4 regions of the Enterobacter huaxiensis genome follow, and region 1 is predicted to be linked to each of the others. Evidence: predicted binding sites of a transcription regulator. Region 1 holds the regulator's gene; each other region holds the start of a gene.
What was found. The regulator Fur, encoded in region 1, represses iron uptake genes when iron is present. The targets are predictions, from matches to a motif close to ATAATAATGAGAACNACTATCAA.

Region 1 (3,212 bases):
CCCGAACGAAATCGCCTTCTCCTCCAGTAATAAAGCCTATAAAGAAGACTGGTCCGGCGATAAAAGCGGCGTCAGCCTGTATAAGGCAGCAGCGAAATTCAAATACGGCCCGGTATGGGCGCGCGGTGGTTATATTCAGCCAACCGGTCAAACGCTGTTAGCACCGCACTGGAGCTTTATGCCGGGCACCTATCAGGGGGCCGAAGCCGGGGCTAACTTTGACTACGGCGATGCGGGCGCGTTGAGCTTCTCCTACATGTGGACCAACGAATATAAAGCGCCGTGGCACATCGAGATGGACAAGTTTTACCAGAACGATAAAAAGACCAAAGTGGACTATCTCCACTCTCTGGGCGCGAAGTATGACTTCAAAAACGACCTGGTGCTTGAAGCCGCTTTTGGTCAGGCGGAAGGGTATATTGACCAGTACTTTGCAAAAGCCAGCTACAAATTTGATGTTGCGGGCAGCCCGCTGAGCACCAGCTATCAGTTCTACGGTACCCGTGATAAAGCGAGCAATGGCACCGTCAACGATATCTATGACGGCACCGCATGGCTGCAGGCGCTGACCTTCGGCTACAAAGTGGGCCAGGTTGATCTGCGTCTTGAAGGGACATGGGTGAAGGCGGAAGGGCAGCAGGGTTACTTCCTGCAGCGTATGACGCCAACCTATGCATCGTCCAACGGTCGTCTGGATATCTGGTGGGATAACCGCTCTGACTTCAACGCCGACGGCGAAAAAGCGCTCTTCTTCGGCGCGATGTACGACCTCAAAAACTGGAACCTGCCTGGCTGGGCGGTGGGGGCATCTTACGCTTATGCCTGGGACGCGAAGCCTGCTGATATGGCCACTCCGGACGCATACTACGATCCAAACTACCGTCTGAAAGAGTCCTCTTACAGCCTGGATGCGATCTACACCCTGCAGGATGGGCGCGCGAAAGGCACGATGTTTAAACTGCACTTCACGCAGTATGACAACCACTCTGACATTCCGAGCTATGCGGGCGGTTACGGCAACATCTTCCAGGATGAACGTGACGTGAAATTCATGGTTATCGCACCATTCACCATCTTCTGATGAACGCACCGGCGGGCTGAGTCCCGCCGGTATGGAGACTGCACATGATGAAAAAAATTGTAATCGTCGCGTTGCTGGCATCAGGGCTGGTGGCGTGTGCTCAGACACAGGCGCCGAAAGAGGACACCCGTCTGAAGGAGGCGTATAGCGCCTGCATCAATACTGCGGAAGGTTCGCCGGAGAAAATCGAGGCCTGTCAGAGCGTGCTTAACGTGCTGAAGAAAGAGAAAGCGCACGAGCAGTTCGCGACGCAGGAAAACGTCCGCGTGATGGATTACCAGGCCTGCATTCAGGCGCGTAAAACCGGTAACGATCAGGAAGTGGCGAAGCGTTGCGACCAGATTTGGAAAGAAATTCGAAGCAATAACAGTAATTAATTCGCTGTTATTATGCCCGGTGGCGCTGCGCTTACCGGTCCTACAAAGGTGTCATAGCCCGTAGGCCCGGCAAGCGCAGCGCCACCGGGCTTTTTAACGCAAAAAAAAAGCCAACCTAATGGCTGGCTCAGAGTATAAACACGAACTTACTTCGCGTCGTGCGCGTGGTCGTTTTCGCGGCAGTCGCCTTCAGCGCAGTGACCATACAGGTACAGGCTGTGATTGGTCAGGCGGATGCCGTGACGGGCAGCGATTTCACGCTGGCGTGATTCGATGGAATCATCGCTAAATTCAATGACCTTGCCACAGTCGAGGCAGATCAGGTGATCGTGGTGATGCTGCTGGGTCAGTTCGAAAACAGACTTACCGCCTTCGAAATTATGACGGGTCACAATGCCCGCGTCATCGAACTGGTTCAGCACGCGATACACGGTTGCCAGCCCAATCTCTTCGCCCATGTCGATAAGACGCTTATAAAGGTCTTCCGCACTGACATGGTGATTGTCTGGTCCCTGAAGCACTTCAAGGATTTTTAACCGAGGAAGCGTTACTTTCAGGCCAGCCTTCTTTAATGCGGTATTGTTGTCAGTCATGCGGAATCTGTCCTGTTGCTAAACGATTCACTTCTAATGAAGAAGTGACAGAAAATGCACTTGGGATAATGCGTCTCATTATAGAACTGCCATGGCTAAATGAAAACTGCAAGTCTCAAGCAAAGTATGCTTATAAAAACGTGGTATCACCAACAAACTTGTTCGATGGCACCCACTTTTTACCAGGGGGATATTGTACAGGTCTGAGCGAAAAAGTTAAAAGTTTGTAGCAATTAATTTAATCGGTTTTACCTGGAAAATGGGCGCAACCAAGGCTGCGCCGCAGGGCCATCAGGCGTTCAGAATGTCGTCCAGATTCAGCTCTTCGCGAACCTGCTTAACCCATTTTTCAACGCGCTCAGCGGTGAGTTCCGGCTGACGATCTTCATCGATAGCCAGGCCCACGAAGTGATCGTCATCCGCCAGGCCTTTGGACGCTTCAAAGTGATAACCCGCCGTTGGCCAGTGGCCCACGATAGCAGCACCGCGTGGCTCGATGATGTCGCGGATGGTGCCCAGTGCGTCACAGAAGTACTCTGCGTAGTCTTCCTGATCGCCACAGCCAAACAGCGCAACCAGCTTGCCGTTGAAGTCCACCTCTTCCAGCGTCGGGAAGAAATCGTCCCAGTCACACTGGGCTTCACCGTAGTACCAGGTTGGGATACCCAGCAGCAGGATGTCATAGCCTTCGAGGTCTTCTTTGCTGCTCTTGGCGATGTCGTGCACATCGGCAACGTCTTTACCGAGCTGTTTTTGAATGTTTTTTGCGATATTTTCGGTATTGCCGGTATCACTGCCGAAGAAAATGCCGATGATTGCCATGAGTAAAATAACCTCTTGAAACTTAATGGTATGGTGGCGCAATTTGTCCACGGATAAGGGCAATAATAGCAGAACAGACAACCCTGCGGAAACAGCTATCACGCAGGACTGCACTCTGTGCTACATGAAAAGGGTAATAAAGGGGATTTTCAGACTTATGCCTTGCTGCGCAAAGCCTCGAGTTGAGCGATCAGTATCTCTTCGATCAGTTCGCTGCGGCTGATGTTGCGCGCCTCTGCCAGCTCATTTAGTGCATCGACAGCATCGGCGTTCAGCTTCAGTTCGACACGCTTAAGTCCACGAGTTTTATCGCGTTTAAGCTGGTTGCGTTTATTGATA
Region 2 (3,212 bases), 2.2 Mb from region 1:
CGCGTCTTATTTTGCGGAAGATGATTACCCGCAAATGGACAAGTACGTCGTGAAGCCGATCTTCTCCCGCGAAGGGGCGAACGTCTCTATTATCGAAAACGGTAAAACGCTGGAAGCGGTTGAAGGGCCGTACGGCGAAGAAGGGATGATCGTCCAGGAGTTCTATCAGCTGCCGAAGTTTGGCGACAGCTATACGCTGATTGGCAGCTGGCTTATCAACGATCGGCCTGCCGGGATTGGTATTCGCGAAGATCGCGCGCTGATCACTCAGGATCTGTCACGGTTCTATCCGCATATTTTTGTGGAGTAAGATCTGCCGGGTGGCGGCTTCGCCTGACCCGGCCTACGGTTTTACAGGCCCGGTAAGCGTAGCGCCACCGGGCCTGTTTTCACCCCACCTGCACTGACAGCATGCTCAGGCTTCCCATCTCAATCCCGTCGACCGGGATCGTAATATTTTCCTGACCATCCCACGCCCCCAGCACGTACAGCAGCGGCAGGAAATGCTCCGGCGTTGGGTTAGAGAGCGAACCGCCTTCATGATCCAGATAGTTCACCAGCGGGTGCTGCTCCGTCGGGCCTTGCCAGGTCAGATTGTCTTTCACGTAGTCGTTAAACGACGTCGCCCAGGGATACGGCGTATTTTCACCGTGCCAGCGCGCCGTGCGCAGGTTATGCACCACGTTACCGCTGGCAATCAGCATGATGCCTTCATCGCGCAGCGTTGCCAGCTTACGCCCCATCTCCATGTGCCAGGCTGCCGGTTTGGTGCTGTCGATGCTCAACTGCACCATAGGGATATCGGCATCAGGGTACATCTTGATCAGCACGCCCCACGAGCCGTGGTCAAAGCCCCAGGCTTCTTTATCCAGCGCGACGGGAACGGGTGCCAGCAGATCCACCAGCTGTTGCGCCAGACCGGGTGAACCAGGCGCCGGATAATGCGTATCATAAAGCGCCTGCGGGAAGCCGCCAAAATCATGAATGGTCTTTGGCGCTTCCATGGCCGTCACGCCGGTCCCACGGGTGAACCAGTGCGCAGACACCACCACGATGGCCTTCGGACGCGGCAACGTCTCGCCCAGATGACGCCATGCGCGGGTATAGACGTTATCTTCCAGAACGTTCATTGGGCTACCGTGGCCTAAAAACAGTGCTGGCATACGAGATGAAGACATGGTGATATCCTTACAGAAGGTGTCATTTTGATGGTTCTACATTACGCGTAATTCAGACAGGATGAACGCTGATAAGCGTGAAGATCATCATCAGGAAATTTGAATGTAAGGAATATGTAAAGCAGGATTTCTCCCCTCGCTTTGCGGTCAATGAATCATTAATATTAATGAGAATCATTATCATAAGGAGCAGTGCATGTCAGTCCCTTTGATCCTGACCATACTCGCAGGCGCCGCGACCTTTATCGGTGCGATCCTCGGCGTGATCGGTCAAAAGCCGTCTAATCGTGTATTGGCTTTTTCGCTGGGTTTTGCTGCCGGGATCATGCTGTTGATTTCGCTGATGGAGATGCTGCCTGCCGCGCTGGGTACCGAAGGCATGTCTCCGGTTCTCGGGTACGGCATGTTTATCTTTGGCCTGCTGGGCTACTTTGCGCTCGACCGCATGCTGCCTCATGCCCATCCACAGGATTTGATGCAAAAAAGCGCTACGCCAGCACCGCGCAACATCAAGCGCACGGCCATTCTGCTAACCCTCGGTATCAGCCTGCACAACTTCCCGGAAGGTGTCGCAACCTACGTGACGGCCAGCAGTAATCTTGAAATGGGCCTGGGAATCGCCCTGGCGGTGGCGTTGCACAATATTCCTGAAGGACTGGCCGTTGCCGGGCCGGTTTACGCCGCCACGGGCTCAAAACGTACCGCCGTATTCTGGGCGGGAATTTCGGGAATGGCAGAAATACTCGGCGGGGTGCTGGCCTGGCTGATCCTCGGAAGCCTGGTGTCTCCGGTCGTGATGGCTGCCATTATGGCGGCGGTAGCCGGTATCATGGTCGCACTCTCCGTTGATGAACTGATGCCGCTGGCGAAAGAGATCGACCCGAACAACAACCCCAGCTACGGCGTGCTGTGCGGAATGTCGGTGATGGGATTAAGCCTGGTGCTCCTGCAAGCAGCCGGTATTGGCTAACGGTTTCGCCTCCGCCTTAGGCGGAGGCTCTCTGAAAGAGGTATATAAGCTCAGAAAAATCGTGAAAAAGACATTACTGATTTAAAGTTATCACTTAACCCCTTCCATAAATCGAAACCAGACGCTTTTTATTGGTGACGTTCTCTCAAATATAAATTTAATTATTTCCAATAACGTTAAAACCCATTCAAAAACCTGGCAAATACAATAACCTCACCTTATTAATTAAAACTCACTAAAACGAGCTTTAAGCCACATTAATCGCGCCCCTTTTGTTTCAAAGGTATAATTTTAAATTGATGTTTTAATTATTATTCAAAGTATGAATTCATTTGAAAAAGGATACTTTCATGTATATGGGTAAAAAAGTACTGTTAGCGGTTGCGACGGCGGCTATCCTTTCAGGTTCAGCTTTTGCGGACGACCAGGGGTCAGGCAAAATCAAATTCAAAGGTGTAGTTATTGACGCGCCATGCAACATTGCACCGGACAGCGTGGATAAAGAAGTTGATCTTGGCGAAGTCACGACGGCAGTTATCAATGCGAACAAGAAATCCACGCCTGTCGCAGTGGATATTAACCTGGAAAACTGCCAGCTTGACGATCCAGACGATGAAACAGATACCCCCATTACCAAAGTAGATGTCACCTTCACCAGTGCGGCAACCGACGCGGCTGACACCAGCCTGATGAGCAACACCTATGCAAGCGGTGCTCAAAACGTCGGTGTTCGCCTTCTGGATAACGCTGAATCCAACATTACGCTGGGTGAAGCAAATGAAGTGGCACTGCTTGCAGGTTCCACGACCCAGACGCTGCACTTCAAAGCGCTGATGGAGGTTCCAACAGGCAAAACAGCCACTGCCGGCCAGGTTGAAGCCACCGCTAACTATATTCTGATGTACAAATAAACACATCACCTCACGGAATAAACCGGCTGGCACTGCCTGTCAGCCGGCATTCTATATCTTTTTGAGTAACAGGACGATGACATATAAATTACAATGGATAATCATCATTACGTCCCTGTTAATGACGAACGTTGCCTCCGCAACTGAATTCAA
Region 3 (3,212 bases), 1.8 Mb from region 1:
GCCGTCTCACCGCGCGCTGGCGATGTTCCGCGGCCGCAACGAAGGCGTGCTGCAGCTCTCCCTGAATGCCGACCCTCAGTTTGACGAGCCGCCGAAAGAGAGCCACTGCGAGCAGATCATCACCGATCACCTCGGCCTGCGCCTGAACAACGCCCCGGCGGACAGCTGGCGCAAAGGCGTGGTGAGCTGGACCTGGCGCATCAAGGTACTGATGCACCTCGAAACCGAGCTGATGGGCACCGTGCGCGAGCGCGCCGAAGACGAAGCGATCAATGTGTTTGCCCGTAACCTGCACGACCTGCTGATGGCCGCCCCTGCCGGCCTGCGCGCGACCATGGGCCTCGATCCGGGCCTGCGTACCGGCGTGAAGGTGGCGGTGGTTGACGGCACCGGCAAGCTTGTGGCCACCGACACCATTTACCCGCACACCGGTCAGGCAGCGAAAGCCGCCGTCGCGGTGGCGGCGCTGTGCGAGAAGTACAACGTCGAGCTGGTCGCCATCGGCAACGGTACGGCCTCACGTGAAACCGAGCGTTTCTATCTCGACGTGCAGAAGCAGTTCCCGAAAGTGACGGCGCAGAAAGTGATCGTCAGCGAAGCGGGCGCATCCGTTTATTCCGCGTCCGAACTGGCGGCGCTGGAGTTCCCGGACCTGGACGTTTCCCTGCGCGGCGCGGTCTCTATCGCACGCCGCCTGCAGGATCCGCTGGCGGAGCTGGTGAAAATCGACCCGAAATCCATTGGCGTGGGCCAGTATCAGCACGACGTGAGCCAGACGCAGCTGGCGCGCAAGCTGGATGCGGTGGTGGAAGACTGCGTAAACGCCGTTGGCGTGGATCTGAACACCGCCTCCGTTCCGCTGCTGACCCGCGTGGCGGGCTTAACCCGCATGATGGCGCAGAACATCGTCTCCTGGCGCGATGAGAACGGCCAGTTCCAGAACCGTCAGCAGCTGCTGAAGGTGAGCCGTCTGGGACCAAAAGCTTTTGAACAGTGCGCGGGCTTCCTGCGTATCAACCACGGCGATAACCCACTCGATGCCTCTACCGTTCACCCGGAAGCCTATCCGGTGGTGGAGCGCATTCTGGCCGCCACCCAGCAGGCGCTGAAAGAGCTGATGGGCGACAGCAGCGCGCTGCGTAACCTGAAAGCGTCAGATTTCACCGACGAGCAGTTTGGCGTGCCGACGGTTACCGACATCATCAAAGAGCTGGAAAAACCGGGCCGCGATCCGCGTCCTGAGTTCAAAACCGCGACCTTTGCCGACGGCGTGGAGACCATGAACGACCTGCTGCCGGGCATGGTGCTGGAAGGCGCAGTTACTAACGTCACCAACTTTGGTGCCTTTGTGGATATCGGCGTGCATCAGGACGGTCTGGTGCATATCTCCTCCCTGGCCGACAAGTTCGTTGAAGACCCGCACACCGTGGTCAAGGCGGGCGACATTGTGAAGGTGAAAGTGCTGGAAGTGGACCTGCAGCGGAAGCGTATCGCCCTGACCATGCGCCTGGACGAGCAGCCGGGTGAAACCAACGCGCGCCGCGGCGGCAACGGCGGCGGTCGCGAGCAGCAGCGTCCTGCGGCTAAAGCCGCGAAGCCGCGCGGGCGTGACGCTCAGCCTGCAGGCAACAGCGCGATGATGGATGCGCTGGCGGCGGCAATGGGTAAGAAACGCTAAGGCTGTTAATACCCCTCACCCTAACCCTCTCCCCACCGGGGAGAGGGGAAATATTATTCGAAATATATGAAACCGATTGCATATCCATATTTAAACCACTAATTATCACCCCGTTAACAAATACCCTTCTTTTAATTTTCACCTCAACGCCGCAAATATTGAGCAAGGTCAAGCTGGCAGCAAATTAATACCGCCAACAACATCCCGTCACAGTTTTATTATTGCTGATAAAAACTATTCTCATTATCATCGTGGTGTAGATTATTTAACCTCTCGTGGAATCAGGCGCTATGCAATTCACTCCAGACAGTGCGTGGAAAATTACCGGTTTTACCCGTGAAATTAGCCCGGCCTATCGGCAGAAGCTATTGTCGCTGGGCATGCTGCCCGGCTCATCCTTCCAGGTCGTGCGCGTTGCCCCGCTAGGCGATCCTGTTCATATCGAAACCCGACGCGTGAATCTGGTCCTGCGTAAGAAAGACCTCGCGTTAATTGAAGTCGAAGCCTTATCTCAATAACACGCCAGCGGTTTAACGAGTCTAATACAATGAAAAAATTAACGATTGGCTTAATTGGTAATCCTAATTCCGGCAAGACAACCTTATTTAATCAGCTCACCGGCTCCCGCCAGCGCGTGGGAAACTGGGCAGGCGTAACGGTCGAACGTAAAGAAGGCCAGTTCACGACGACCGACAATCAGGTCACTCTGGTTGATTTGCCCGGCACCTATTCATTAACCACGATTTCCTCCCAGACCTCTCTCGATGAGCAGATTGCCTGCCACTATATTTTAAGCGGCGATGCGGATTTATTGATTAACGTGGTCGATGCCTCCAACCTCGAGCGTAATCTTTACCTCACGCTGCAGCTGCTTGAGCTGGGTATTCCCTGCATCGTGGCGCTCAACATGCTCGACATCGCAGAGAAGCAGAAGCTGCGCATTGATATTGATGCCCTCTCCGCTCGCCTGGGCTGCCCGGTTGTCCCGCTGGTCTCGACCCGCGCGCGCGGCATTGATGCTCTGAAGCTGGCCATTGACCGTCACGCGGGTAACGCCGACGTTGAACTGGTGCACTACGCGCAGCCTCTGCTGCGTGAAGCCGATAGCCTGGCGCAGGCGATGGACAAATCCATGCCTGCGCAACAGCGCCAGTGGCTCGGCCTGCAGATGCTGGAAGGCGATATCTACAGCCGCGCCTACGCGGGTGATGCGGCGAATAAACTCGACGCTGCGCTGGCGCGCCTCGGCGACGAGCTGGACGACCCGGCCCTGCACATCGCGGATGCGCGTTACCAGGCCATTGCCGCCATCTGCGACGTGGTCAGCAACGCCCTGACGGCAGAGCCAAGCCGTTTTACCGCCGCCGTGGACAAAGTTGTGCTCAACCGCTTCCTCGGTCTGCCGGTATTCTTACTGGTGATGTACCTGATGTTCCTGCTCGCCATCAACATCGGCGGCGCGCTACAGCCTGTATTCGACGCCGGTTCCGTCGCGATATTCGTGCACGGCATTCAGTGGCTGGGCTACACCCTC
Region 4 (3,212 bases), 490 kb from region 1:
TCCAGCAGATTTTCGATACTGAAAGACACTCTTCCCAAAGGAAGCTGGTAGCTGCTGAGGAAATCGACGGTGTTGTAGCCATCAATTTTATTCCCGGCGGCATCGCTCAGGTCGAAGGTTTGCTGCGTCTGAATACGCAGTGACCAGGGCTCTGGCGCCCAGCCGACATAGGCTGTCGCTTTTGACGGTGACGCCTGAGTGACATCCCATTTCTCCCACGAGCCGTTGGACTTGATTTCCGATTTCACCACGTTGACGTTCCCCCCTACGCTCCAGGCGCTGTCAGGGATGAAGTAATCCACCGCGCCCTCCACGCCATAGATACGGCGCTTAAGCGAATTCACGTCGATGGTCATGTCGCTGCGGTTAATATCGACTGATTTGTCTGAAAGAGAGTAGTAGGCGGCAAGCTGCGTGCGCAGATTATTGCCGGTGTAGCGCCAGCCCAGCTCATAAGAATCTACCTTGATGCCTTCAAGTTTCGCATCATTCGGGTTCACGCTTTTCAGCAGGGCCAGATGACCCTGTGCATCGGCTTTTGCGTACGAACCGTTGCCATAGTATTTGCCCGGGTCCGGCAGCTCAACGCCCTGAGAGAAGTTAAACCAGACCTGCTGCTGTTCGGTGATATGCGCAAGGATCCCGGCGTTGAACAGGACATTGTCATAATCGGTCTTCCCGCCGGGAATGGCGTCAGCCGAAGTGGCTTTACCGGTGGCAATCGCCTGCTGTTGTGAATAGGCGATAAAATCGTCGACGCGGTTCTCAGTCCACTGATAGCGAACGCCGCCGCTCAGGGTGAAAATGTCATTGATGTCGTAGCTGTTTTGCAGGAAGGGGGCAACGTTAGTGATGTTGTACCCAGGGTATCGACCGGTATTGTATTTGGACGCGTTGTTCATCCCGCCAGACGGTACCGAGTTGGCCAGGTCGAAGAACATCTGATTGGAATCGAAGGTCTCGCGATCGGCATCAAGCCCCCACGTTACCTGCCAGCCGTCCAGCGGCGTGCTGTTCAGCGTCAGCTTTGCACCGTACTGGTCGGTGTTTTGCTCTGACGCGGAGAAGCTGGTAATGGTTTTTGTCTTCTGATCGACGGCCGGGAAAGGGTAGAAGCGCAGGGATTCATCGCGATAGTAAATTTGCCCGACCAGCTCCTGTCCCCAGAAGTCTGAATCGGAGTACTGCAGGCTGATCAGGTGGCGCTCGGTACCTGGAATGCGGTCGGAGCTGAACCCGCTGCGGGTACGTGCCGTCCCGTCCCCGAGCACCGCACTCATGTTCTTGTCAAGATAGAGGCCGTAGTCGTCATCGCCCTGGCTTTTATAATACTGGGTGACCACCTGCAGCTGGCGCGTCTCATCAATTTCGATCGTACCCGTTCCCATCACGTCGAGACGATCCGAGTGCTGTAAGCCGGTCTGGGTATTATCAAAGGTGAGGGCGTCACCGTTGCCGTCGTACCAGCCGCCGAAACGCTGATACGCCACGGAAAGGCGTCCCGAGGCGTGGTCATTACCGCCGCTGACCGCTGCTGCTACGCGCTCGTCGCGATCGTTACTGTTGTTAAAACCCGTCTTGCTGCCAAGCTCCAGATCGACCTGCGCCTCCGGCTGACCCTTTTTGGTTACGATGTTGATCAGGCCACCCGTGCTGCCACCGCCGTAGAGTGCGGTTGAACCTGAAATGACTTCAATATGGTCGACGTTGAAAGGGTCGATAGAGTCAAGCTGGCGGCTGTCGGTGCGCGAGGAGTTCAGGCGCACGCCGTCCACCAGCACCACGATGGCCCGACCGCGCATATTCATGCCGTAGTTGGTTCGCCCCTGGCTGCTAACATCCATCCCCGGGATCAGCTGCCCGAGAATATCCTTGAACTCTTTGCCTCCCTGGACCTGTTGTTCAATCTCCTGGCCTTCGATAATCCACGTGGTCTGCGCCATTTCCGCCACGGTACGGTGGCTACGGTTGGCGCTGACAACCAGGTTATCTTCGTTCGTTTGTTCAGCGTAAAGCGGCATTGCTATAGCCAGCAACACCGGGTTGAGCACCCAGAGGCTCTTCTTCATCATCATTCCTTATTGAGCATTCGCCCTTTTTATTGGCAGGTCATTGTGCAAGAAACAAAAAATGCAAATGCGAATACTGCCGATAATGAAAACTATTATCAACCTGAGAAAAATAAGGGGGTTGGGGGCAAATCAGAGAAGGAAAAAGAGGAGAGAGGGCGGCGAACCGCCCTGTGAATCAGAGTTTCAGTAGTTCAGGCCACAGACGCAAAGTGGTCTGGGTAATGCTCTGCAGTTTGTCCAGACTTGCCCCTTCACGGGCGCTGATCGACATGCCCTGCAAAATACAGCTCAGATATTGTGACAGCTCCTGCGGACGACAGTGCGCCGGAATTTCACCGCGCTGCTGGCGCTGCGTCAAGAACGTGCTCAACGTCTCTTCCTGCATCGCATGGCGCGATTTCACCGTGTTGGCGATCTCTTTTGACGATGCCGCAAGGGTGGCGGAGGTATTTATCATAAAACAGCCTGCAGGCGTGTCTTTGCTGGTGAAACAGGTCGCGACGGCGCAGAAATAGTCCTGCAAGGCCTGTTCGACGCTTTTCTCTTCACAGAACAGCTGGGCTTCATGCTTTGCCGCAAAGCGGGTGATGTATCTGTCCAGCACCGCCCTGAACAGCCCCTCTTTATTCGTGAACTCCGCGTACAGCGTCGGCGCCTTGGCGCCGGTGGCTTCTACCAGATCGGAAAGCGAGGTCGCTTCATATCCATGTTGCCAGAAGAGTGTCATGGCCTTATCGAGCGCCGCATCCCTGTCGAACACTTTTGGTCGGCCACGGCTTTTCTTCGCACAACTCGTAACATCGGTTGTCATTTGCCGTTGGTCCTCTGTTGGTTTGTTGAATGACCATTATAAAAATAAACCCCATTCGGAACCAGCGCTCATTTCTTAAAAATAAATAAATCATATCGGTATGAATTATAAAGAAAATAAAATTAACTTAACGGTCATTATAAAAACATGTTGACGTGTGACGTGGATCACATCTATCATTTACCTATCGATCGTTAAGTAATTAGCTTACGACCTCCAAATTCATCTGCCTAAAGGTAAAAATCATGAAAAACGTAAAAACCCTGATCGCTGCTGCCGTACTAAGCTCAATGTCATTCGCAAGCTTCGCTGCTGTTGAAGTACAGTCC

Region 2: a site for Fur is predicted at 1,340-1,362, ahead of zupT (zinc transporter ZupT). Genes of this name have one in related genera too.
Region 3: a site for Fur is predicted at 1,906-1,928, ahead of feoA (ferrous iron transporter A). Genes of this name have one in related genera too.
Region 4: a site for Fur is predicted at 2,149-2,171, ahead of D5067_RS13990 (TonB-dependent siderophore receptor). Genes of this name have one in related genera too.

The regions. Positions count from the first base shown of each region.
Region 1 covers NZ_CP043342.1:3,407,554-3,410,765, reverse strand. Annotated here, with positions in the region: gene chiP (chitoporin ChiP) at 1-1,081, shown strand, start outside; gene chiQ (ChiQ/YbfN family lipoprotein) at 1,129-1,458, shown strand; gene fur (ferric iron uptake transcriptional regulator) at 1,605-2,051, opposite strand; gene fldA (flavodoxin FldA) at 2,343-2,873, opposite strand; gene ybfE (LexA regulated protein) at 3,029-3,212, opposite strand, start outside.
Region 2 covers NZ_CP043342.1:695,527-698,738, reverse strand. Annotated here, with positions in the region: gene D5067_RS03415 (glutathionylspermidine synthase family protein) at 1-310, shown strand, start outside; gene ygiD (4,5-DOPA-extradiol-dioxygenase) at 390-1,178, opposite strand; gene zupT (zinc transporter ZupT) at 1,375-2,148, shown strand; gene D5067_RS03400 (fimbrial protein) at 2,499-3,059, shown strand; gene D5067_RS03395 (fimbria/pilus outer membrane usher protein) at 3,136-3,212, shown strand, end outside.
Region 3 covers NZ_CP043342.1:354,128-357,339, reverse strand. Annotated here, with positions in the region: gene D5067_RS01655 (Tex family protein) at 1-1,678, shown strand, start outside; gene feoA (ferrous iron transporter A) at 1,969-2,196, shown strand; gene feoB (Fe(2+) transporter permease subunit FeoB) at 2,226-3,212, shown strand, end outside.
Region 4 covers NZ_CP043342.1:2,920,593-2,923,804, reverse strand. Annotated here, with positions in the region: gene D5067_RS13990 (TonB-dependent siderophore receptor) at 1-2,069, opposite strand, end outside; gene comR (TetR family copper-responsive transcriptional repressor ComR) at 2,248-2,883, opposite strand; gene bhsA (multiple stress resistance protein BhsA) at 3,129-3,212, shown strand, end outside.